4 regions of the Streptomyces roseofulvus genome follow, and region 2 is predicted to be linked to each of the others. Evidence: riboswitches for the same ligand, from Rfam matches in the RefSeq annotation. Region 2 holds a riboswitch; each other region holds the start of a gene.

Region 1 (2,192 bases), 3.3 Mb from region 2:
GCCGCGCGCTCCACGCCCAGCGCGAGCAGGGTGATCGCGATCGAGAGCCCGGCGCGGTCCTTGCCGGCCGCGCAGTGCATCAGGGCCGGGACCGAGTCCTCGGCGAGGGCGTGCAGCACCCGGCTGTGCTCGGCGGTCCGCTCCACGATCATCCGGCGGTACGAGCTCCGCATCCGCTCCGCCGCCTTGCCGTCGCCCAGCAGGCCGCGCAGCGTGTCGAGGTCGCCCTCCCGGACCATCCGCCAGAACTCCTTGCCGTCGGCCGGGTCGCTCAGCGGTATGTTCACGTTCCGCACGCCCGGGAGCTCGACGTCGGGCCCCTCCACCTTGGCGTCGGCGGCGTTGCGGAAGTCGAAGACGGTGTGCAGGCCGAGGCCGGCCAGGAAGGCCGCGTCGGACTCGGTGGCGTCGGCGAGGTGGCCGCTGCGGAACAGGGCGCCGGGGCGGACGGTGCGTCCGTCCGTCGTCGGCAGGCCGCCCACGTCCCGGAAGTTGCGGACCTCCGCGAGCTCGGGCTCGCCGGGTTCGAGGGGCGACTGGACCTGCGGCAGCTGCTGCGTCACGGATGCTCCAGGGGGTAGGCGTTCGCGGGGCCGGGACGGATCGGTTCCCCCTGCAATCATCGCCGGGAGCGGGGGTGCGGCGCACCCCCCTGGACGGTAATGGGTGATCTGTCCGTATTGCGATGGTTGGGGTAACGCGCCCTGGTTGAGGGGGAGATGGCATTCAGTGCGTGAGCAGCGTCATAGAAGTGACGGATCGTGGCCGACCGCCCGGTCCAATTCCCGTCCTCGAAAAGGGAATCGAGGGGCCGTCATCGACGGAGGGTGACCGGAATTCCGGGCCCGAAGATCGCCCCGGAATGCCCGGTGAATTCCGCGGCTTGTTCGCGCCGACCCCGCTCGTCTAGCGTCGCCGTCAATCCGGTCGGACCGCCGAATCCTGCCACCGTCCGGAATTCGACCCCATCCCATCGCACGGCAGGAGCGGGGGACCCAAGGAAGTACGCCGGTCCCGCGACGCAGGACGGCTCGGGGTGAAGCCGCGTGAGAAGCGCGGCCGGGCATCTCCAGTCCGAACCCGACAGCTCACCTCGCAGGCGCCGGAGAGGAATTCGCCATGCCCGCGAAGGGTAAGCACCGCCGCCAGAAGTCCACCCTCATCACCCGTGGCCTGGTCGCCGCCGGCACCGGTGGCGCCGTCGTCGCCCTGCCGTTCATCGGCGCCACCGGAGCCCACGCCGCCGAGCAGGCCGCCCCGGCCGCCGTCTCCGGCACCGTCGTGAGCGCCGCCGCCCACGTCCAGGCCCCCGCCGCCGCCCCGGCCGCGAAGGCCGCCGCCCCGAAGACGTACTCCGTCGTCGCCGGCGACTACCTGTCCAAGATCGCCGCCGAGCACGACGTCGCCGGCGGCTGGCAGAAGCTCTACGCGGACAACCGCCAGGTCGTCGGCGAGAACCCCTCGCTCATCCTCCCGGGCATGAAGCTCACCCTCGGCGCCAAGAACCCCGCCAAGGCCGCCGCCCCGAAGGCCGCGGTCAAGGCCGCCCCGAAGGCCGAGCGCAAGGCCGCCCCGAAGGCCGCGGTCAAGGCGGCCCCGAAGGCCGAGGCGAAGGCCACCGAGCAGACCCGCGCCTCGCGCTCCACCGAGCGCGCCGCCGCCCCGGCCGCCGCCGCCCAGCCGGCCGCGTCCTCGGGCTGGGTCGCCCCCGTCTCCGGCGGCATCTCCACCCCGTACCGCGCCTCCGGCTCCATGTGGTCCTCCGGCTACCACACCGGCGCCGACTTCATCGCCTCCTCCGGCACCACCGTCCGCGCCGTCGGCGCCGGCACGGTCGTCTCCGCCGGCTGGAGCGGCGCGTACGGCAACGAGGTCGTCATCCAGCACGCCGACGGCAACTACTCGCAGTACGCCCACCTCTCCTCCCTCTCCGTCTCCGCCGGCCAGTCGGTCAGCGGCGGCCAGCAGATCGGCCTCTCCGGCTCCACGGGCAACTCCACCGGCCCGCACCTGCACTTCGAGATCCGCACCTCGCCGAGCTACGGCTCGGACATCGACCCGCTGGCCTACCTGCGCCAGCACGGCGTCTCCCTCTGACCCGTCCGGCCGAACGGCCGCACGAAGGCCCGGCACCCCTGGTGCCGGGCCTTCGCCCTATTCCGGCTTTGGCCATTTCTTTAGCGGTGGCATAT
Region 2 (2,192 bases):
CGACCGGCGTCCACCCGGGCCCCGCCGTCCAGGAGGAAGAGGAGGGCGGCGTGGCGCCCGAGTCGAACTGGACGGGCGGCACGCCCACGGGGACCGCCGCCGACGCGCGGCCGGAGGTGGAGGAGACCGCCGGGACGACCGCGCCGGCCACCGGGCGGGCCGAGAAGACGGAGCGGGCGGGGGAGGGGGCGGCGGCGACCACCACGGCCCCGGCCGCGCCCACCACGCCGTCGAAGCCCGCCACCACCCCCGCCGCGCCCACCGCCCCCGCGGGGACGGCCACGCAGCCGCCGGCGACCACCGCGCCCGGCGCCCCGGACGCCTCCACGGGCACCCCGGACGCCCCGGTGACGTCGCCGGACGCCCCGACGTCCCCCGTGGCGCCCACCACCCCGGTGACCCCCGGTACCGACGGGTCTGACGTGTCGTCGGCCACACCCGGTACGGGCAAGCACCGGGGTGAGGCGGCACCGGAGGAATCCGGCACAACGGACACTGCTCAGGAATCCGGGCGACATGCCGCGTCTGCGGACAAGGTCACCTCAACCCCCGTCAGCTCGGACGAAAGTGACGCCTACACCGTGCGGCCGGGCGACAGCCTGTCCGAGATCGCGCAGGCGAACGACCTCCCCGGCGGGTGGGACGCCCTCTATGACGCCAACCGTCAGACGGTCGGCACCGACCCGGATCTCATCCTCCCTGGTCAGAGCCTTGAACTGACGGTCCCTTCAGCGGAGAAGTGAGGCCGTTTCAGGGGCGTATGTCCGATTTTGGGAAAGTGAGACATGGGTCTCTTCGTCCCAACTGGCGTGTCACGTCCGCAAACTTTGCTTCCGTCAGCCCTCACCTGCGCAAACGAGGTCTGACGGAAGGCAAGTAAGGGCGATTTGTCCGTCGTAAGGCCCTTTGAACTTCGAGCACCTGTGTGTCTACGGTCGACACCGCTCGCCACCGCGGGCCCCGTCGACCGAAACGCCGAGTCCTGCCGTCGGCCGCCGGGAACTGTCGTCGCGAAAGCGCCGCAGGCAGGAGTGGGGGACCCAAGGTTTGCGCCGGTCCCGGCCGTTGACAGTGACGGCCGACGGGACCGGCTAGGGGTGAAGCCGCGTGCAAGGACACGCGGCCGGGCGAACTCTTCAAGCCCGAACCCGACAGCTCACCTCACAGGCGTCGGTGAAGAGGAAACTCCATGCTGTTCTCCGGCACGGGCAAGCGTCGTCGTCCCTCCAAGGCCACCCGCGTCGTCGCCCTCGTCGGCGTCACCGGTGCGGCCGTCGCCGCCCCGCTGATGGCCGCCGGCACCGCCTCGGCCGCCACCGCCTCCGAGTGGGACCGCGTCGCCCAGTGCGAGTCCGGCGGCAACTGGTCCATCAACACGGGCAACGGCTACTACGGCGGCCTCCAGTTCTCGGCCTCCACCTGGGCCGCGTACGGCGGCACCGCCTACGCCTCCACCGCCGACCAGGCCAGCAAGTCGCAGCAGATCGCCATCGCCGAGAAGGTCCTCGCGGGCCAGGGCAAGGGCGCCTGGCCGAGCTGCGGCGTCGGCCTCTCCTCCGCCTCCTACGACGGCGGCTCCGCCGAGGCCGCTCCGCAGCAGAGCACCCAGCAGGCCGCCCCGCAGCAGAGCGCCCCCGAGCGCTCCACGGAGCGGTCCGCCACCCGCAGCGAGCAGCGCCAGGCCCCGAAGCGCACCACCCAGGCCGCCCCGCAGGCCGCCGCCAAGAAGACCGTCACCACCCCGACCGGCAAGAAGGTCAAGAAGGGCGACGGCGAGTACAAGGTCGTCGCCGGTGACACCCTCAGCAAGATCGCCGAGGCGCAGGGCGTCGAGGGCGGCTGGGCGAAGCTCTTCGAGCTCAACAAGGACGTCGTCGAGAACGCCGACCTGATCTACCCGGGCCAGCAGCTCCACCTGAAGTAAGGCCCGCGGTGGCGGTGAGTCCGGCGGCTCACCGGCACCCGACGACCCTCCCGCGGTGACCACCCCGGTCCCGAGCCCCCTTCCCCCGTGGCTCCGGACCGGGGTTCCGGCGTTACCGTCCAGTAGAAGCCGGGTCTTTCGTCCCCCGATGCGTGCGCTTGGGCCCTTTTTCGTCCCAGGGGACGGGCGGTCGGCTGGCCGGAGCGCCGGAGCCGGTTAGGCTCTTGTCGCAAGGCGAACGAGACCTTGCGACCATGCGTCACACCTA
Region 3 (2,192 bases), 2.7 Mb from region 2:
CCAGGGTGCGCAGGGCCTCGCGGACCGGGACGCGGGAGACGCCGTAGCGGCGGGCGAGCTGTTCCTCGGTGAGCCGGCTGCCGCGCTCGAAGACCCCCGAGACGATGTCGTCCCGGATCGCCGTGCATACCGATTGCGCGGGAACCCGCATGTCCGACCTCCGTATTCGCTCCGCGCGCCCCGAATTCGAGCGGCTTCTTCCGCGACTCTATTGCAGTGCGCCGGAAATTCCGATGCCCCCTCGGAATTCGGCCGGTTCACGGCAGCGGGCGTACCGGACGCGGAGCGACGAAAAGGCCCCGGCTCGTGGGAGCCGGGGCCGTTTCGGAGCGGGGTGGCGGGTCAGAGGCTGACACCGCGGGCGCGGAGGTACGCGACGGGGTTGATGTCGGAGCCGTACTCGGCGGTGGTCCGGGCCTCGAAGTGGAGGTGCGGGCCGGTCGAGTTGCCGGTCGAGCCGGAGACGCCGATCTGCTGGCCGGGCTCGACGGACTGGCCGACGTAGACGCCGATGGACGACAGGTGGCCGTACTGGGTGTACGTGCCGTCGTTCATCCGGATCACGATGTTGTTGCCGTACGCGCCGCCCCAGCCGGCCTCGACGACGGTGCCGGAGCCGACGGAGACGACCGAGCTGCCGTAGGCGGCGTGGAAGTCGACGCCGGAGTGGCTGCCGGAGGACCAGAGGGAGCCACCGGTCTTGTAGCCGGTGGAGACGTACGAGCCGGCGACCGGGAGGTTGAAGGAGGCGAGCCGGCGGCGCTCGGCCTCGCGGGCGGCGCGCTCCTCGGCCTCGCGGATCTCCTTCGCGCGGGCCTCGGCCTTGCGCTTCGCCTCGGCGCGCGCCTTGGCCCGGGCCTCGGCCTCGGCGGCCTCCTGCTCCTGGGCGGCGGCCTGCGCGTTGATCTGGTCGGCGATGGACTCGTCGGCGATCACCTTCATGAGGCCGGTGTCCTCGGCGGAACGGTCGTCCGTGTCGGCGGCGAGCGCCGGAGAGGCGAGGGTGCCGACGACGCCGGTGGCGGCGAGGGCGGCCACGCCGGCGATGCCGGCGCTGCGGCGAGCCAGTCGGCTCGCACCACGATGCTTCCCGGTGGCACGGGTGAACGCCAAGACGGTTCCTTTCCTTCCTTCTCGCCTACCGGGTTAGCTGACGGGTTCGGAGCAGGAAGGTCTCCTACGGGCCCCTCCGCGCGGGCGAAGGCGTCCGATTCACCCCAGGGACTGCATGGGTCCCCGGCTCCCCAGGCTCGCGCCTGACGGGGACTCGGCGATGACTGTCCGGTGCCGCGGATGCGGCGCGTGCGTCGGCCGGACAGCCGGATCGACGCTAGGCCGGACGGATGGCGATCGCCAAACAGACGCGCCCTTTTGTAAGACATGCCACAGGTCATACGATCACACTTAACGCCATAACGGACAAAGCGGAGGTCTCCGATGCTTCACCGCATCGGAGACCTCCGCCCGGGGCCGACGGAGCGTCAGCTCACCACGGTCACCTCGCCGATGCCGAGGGCCCGCACGGGCTCCTCGATCTGCGCGGCGTCGCCCACCAGCACGGTGACCAGCCGGTCCACCGGGAAGGCGCTGACGACGGCGGCCGTGGCCTCGACCGTGCCGGTCTCGGCGAGGCGCGCGTACAGCCGGGCCTGGTAGTCGTCGGGCAGATGCTGCTCGACCTGGTCGGAGAGGGTCCCGGCGACCGAGGCCGCCGTCTCGTACTTGAGCGGGGCCACGCCCACCAGGTTCTGCACCGCGACGTCCCGCTCGGCGTCGGTCAATCCGCCCTCGGCCAGCGTGCGGAGCACCTTCCACAGGTCCTCCAGTGCGGGGCCGGTGTTCGGGGTGTCGACCGAGCCGCTGATGGCGAGCAGCGAGGCGCCGTGCCCCTCGCCGTCCGAGCGGAGCACCTGCCCGAAGGCGCGCACGCCGTACGTGTACCCCTTCTCCTCGCGCAGGACGGCGTCCAGACGGGACGTCAGGGTGCCGCCGAGGCAGTAGACGCCGAGGACCTGCGCGGCCCAGACGGCGTCGTGGCGGTCCGGTCCGATCCGGCCGATGAGCAGCTGGGTCTGGACGGCGCCGGGGCGGTCGACGATGACGACCCGTCCGGTGTCGTCGGCGGTGATCGGCTGCATCGGGCGCGGCGCGGCCGGCTCGCCGGTCCAGCGGCCGAGCGTGTCGGCGAGGAC
Region 4 (2,192 bases), 1.0 Mb from region 2:
GGCCCGGTGACGTTGCCGGTGGCGCCGACGCGGCCGATGGTCTCGCCGGTGCCGACGGTCTGGCCGGCGGCGACGGTCATGGAGGAGAGGTGGCAGTACCAGATCTCGGTGCCGTCCTCCAGCTGCAGGACGATCCGGTAGCCGTACGAGCCCGACCAGCCGGCGGAGGTGATGGTGCCGCCGTGCACCGCCTTGAGCGGGGTGCCGGTGGGGGCGGCGAAGTCGAGGCCCGTGTGGTAGCCGGAGGACCACATCGAGCCGGACTGCATGTAGGTGGAGGTGAGCGTGTACGAGGAGAGCGGCATCGAGTAGCTGGCGGCCAGCTGGGCGAGCCGCTCGGCCTCGGCCTTCTCGGCGGCGATCCGCTCGGCCTCGGCCTTCTCCTCGGCGAGTCGCTTCGCCTCGGCTTCCGCCTCCGCCTTGGCCTTCGCCTCGGCCTCGGCCTTGGCGGCGGCCTCGGCCTGGGCGGCGGCGTCCGCCGCGGCCTTCTCGGCGGCGGCCTTCTCGGCGGCCAGCTTCTCGGCGTCGACGGCGGCCTGCTGCTGCTGTTCGGCCTGCTGGAGGATGCGGGCGCGCAGGGCCTCGCCGGCGTCGGCGGCGGAGGCGGTGCGCTCCGCGGCGGCGGTGCCGGAGGCGGCGGTGTCGGCCGGGGCGGTGTACGTGATCGAGGTGAGCGGCTTCGCGGCCGCGCCGCCGGTGGCGACCGGCGCGGAGTCCTGCGTCTCGGTGGTCTCCTCGCCGCCGGGCAGCAGGGCGCCGACGCCGGGCAGGTCGTGGGCGTCCGGGAGGCCCAGGTCGGGGAGGTCCGGGAGCGAGATCGCGACCGGGGGCTTCTCCTGCGCGGTGGCGAGGCCGCCCGCGCCGACGGCGGCGATGACGCCGACGCCGAGGACGGTGGAGGAGCGGGCGAAGTTGGAGCGCTGCTTCACGACCCGGTGCCGGCCGCCGGCGCGGCTCTCGGCGCGCAGGGAGCCCTCGGTCGGGTTCCACTCCCCGGGAGCGGGGGTGAAGGAGGCGGTGTCGTACGCGCTCGCGCCCGACACTGCGCCGGCCGGGTCGTCCGCGCCGACGGCACCCGGGCCGCCGAAGGGGTCGAAGGGGGCTCCGGGTACGGGGGTGTTGGACGCCACGGGGGCGCGCTCCTTTCCTTCCTTCTCGCCTACCGGGTTAGCTGACGGGTTCGGAGCAGGAAGGTCTCCTACGGGCGTGTTCGCACGGGGGGTGCGAGGGGCCCGATTCACCCCAAGGGATGGTTCCCCGGTTCCCTTTCGGGATTCGGCACGTGCGCACGGAGCCGCCTCTTGCGACGGCTGGGACGACCGCGCTGCGTTATCGAACGTTAATAGACACGGTGGTCCGATTCCAAGCCGTTCCTCTTGATCATTCATTGAATTGGCAGGGATTCGCCCGAGTTGACCCCCCTTCAGTGAGGTCCCGGCACGCCCCGAGAATCTGACGTTATGTCAATTGTTATCGCTGAGGCATCTCCCGACCACGGACGGTGAGGGCCGGCCCGGTCCCGTCAGCCCGCCGGCCCGGGCGGCACCACCGGCATCGTCCGCCGCCGCTCCGGGGCCCCGGCCGCCGGCCGGCTCACCGCGAGCAGCGCCATGTCGTCGGTCGACCGCCCGCCGGTGTGCCGCCGCACGTCGTCGACGAGCGCGTCGAGCAGCTCCTGCGGCCCCGGGAAGACCGCCCCCGCGAGCCGCGCCGCCGGATCGTAGAAGACGCCGTACGCGTCCCGCGCCTCCGACAGGCCGTCGGTGAAGAAGAGCAGCGTCGCGCCCGGCGGGTACGCCCGCTCGTCGGCCCGGTCCGGCCAGACCGACAGCTCCCCCATCCCGAGCGGCAGCGCCGGCTCGGTCGGCTCGATCGTCTCCAGGCGCCCGTCCCCGAACAGCAGCAGCGGCGGCGGATGCCCCCGGTTCACAAGGCGGACGCTCTCCCCCTCGCGCGGGATCTCGGCGAGCACCGCGGTCGTGAACCCCTCGAAGGCGTCCAGCCCCTCGCGCCGGGCCCCCTCCCGCGTGAGCGCGCGTTCGAGCCGCTGCGCCACCCCTTCCAGGGTCGCCTCCTGCTCGGCCGCCTCCCGGAAGGCGCCGATGACGACGGCCACCGCCTCCACCGCGTCCATGCCCTTGCCCCGTACGTCCCCGACCACCAGCCGCACCCCGTGCGGGGAGTCCTGCACC

Evidence for each region. A riboswitch is a leader RNA that binds a small molecule or an ion and turns the genes downstream of it on or off. The one in region 2 is predicted to bind cyclic di-AMP.
Region 1: it holds a riboswitch for cyclic di-AMP, as region 2 does, so the genes downstream of both, ABFY03_RS30575 (M23 family metallopeptidase) here and ABFY03_RS15445 (transglycosylase family protein) in region 2, are expected to answer to the same signal.
Region 3: it holds a riboswitch for cyclic di-AMP, as region 2 does, so the genes downstream of both, ABFY03_RS27845 (M23 family metallopeptidase) here and ABFY03_RS15445 (transglycosylase family protein) in region 2, are expected to answer to the same signal.
Region 4: it holds a riboswitch for cyclic di-AMP, as region 2 does, so the genes downstream of both, ABFY03_RS20125 (M23 family metallopeptidase) here and ABFY03_RS15445 (transglycosylase family protein) in region 2, are expected to answer to the same signal.

What each region holds. Positions count from the first base shown of each region.
Region 1 covers NZ_BAAAWE010000001.1:6,623,539-6,625,730, forward strand. Annotated here, with positions in the region: gene ABFY03_RS30570 (tyrosine-protein phosphatase) at 1-563, opposite strand, end outside; cyclic di-AMP (ydaO/yuaA leader) riboswitch at 952-1,115, shown strand; gene ABFY03_RS30575 (M23 family metallopeptidase) at 1,120-2,097, shown strand.
Region 2 covers NZ_BAAAWE010000001.1:3,370,882-3,373,073, reverse strand. Annotated here, with positions in the region: gene ABFY03_RS15450 (transglycosylase family protein) at 1-743, shown strand, start outside; cyclic di-AMP (ydaO/yuaA leader) riboswitch at 1,008-1,185, shown strand; gene ABFY03_RS15445 (transglycosylase family protein) at 1,190-1,924, shown strand.
Region 3 covers NZ_BAAAWE010000001.1:6,024,506-6,026,697, reverse strand. Annotated here, with positions in the region: gene ABFY03_RS27850 (GntR family transcriptional regulator) at 1-151, opposite strand, end outside; gene ABFY03_RS27845 (M23 family metallopeptidase) at 343-1,113, opposite strand; cyclic di-AMP (ydaO/yuaA leader) riboswitch at 1,122-1,283, opposite strand; gene ABFY03_RS27840 (M16 family metallopeptidase) at 1,482-2,192, opposite strand, start outside.
Region 4 covers NZ_BAAAWE010000001.1:4,372,931-4,375,122, reverse strand. Annotated here, with positions in the region: gene ABFY03_RS20125 (M23 family metallopeptidase) at 1-1,130, opposite strand, end outside; cyclic di-AMP (ydaO/yuaA leader) riboswitch at 1,142-1,291, opposite strand; gene ABFY03_RS20120 (PP2C family protein-serine/threonine phosphatase) at 1,523-2,192, opposite strand, start outside.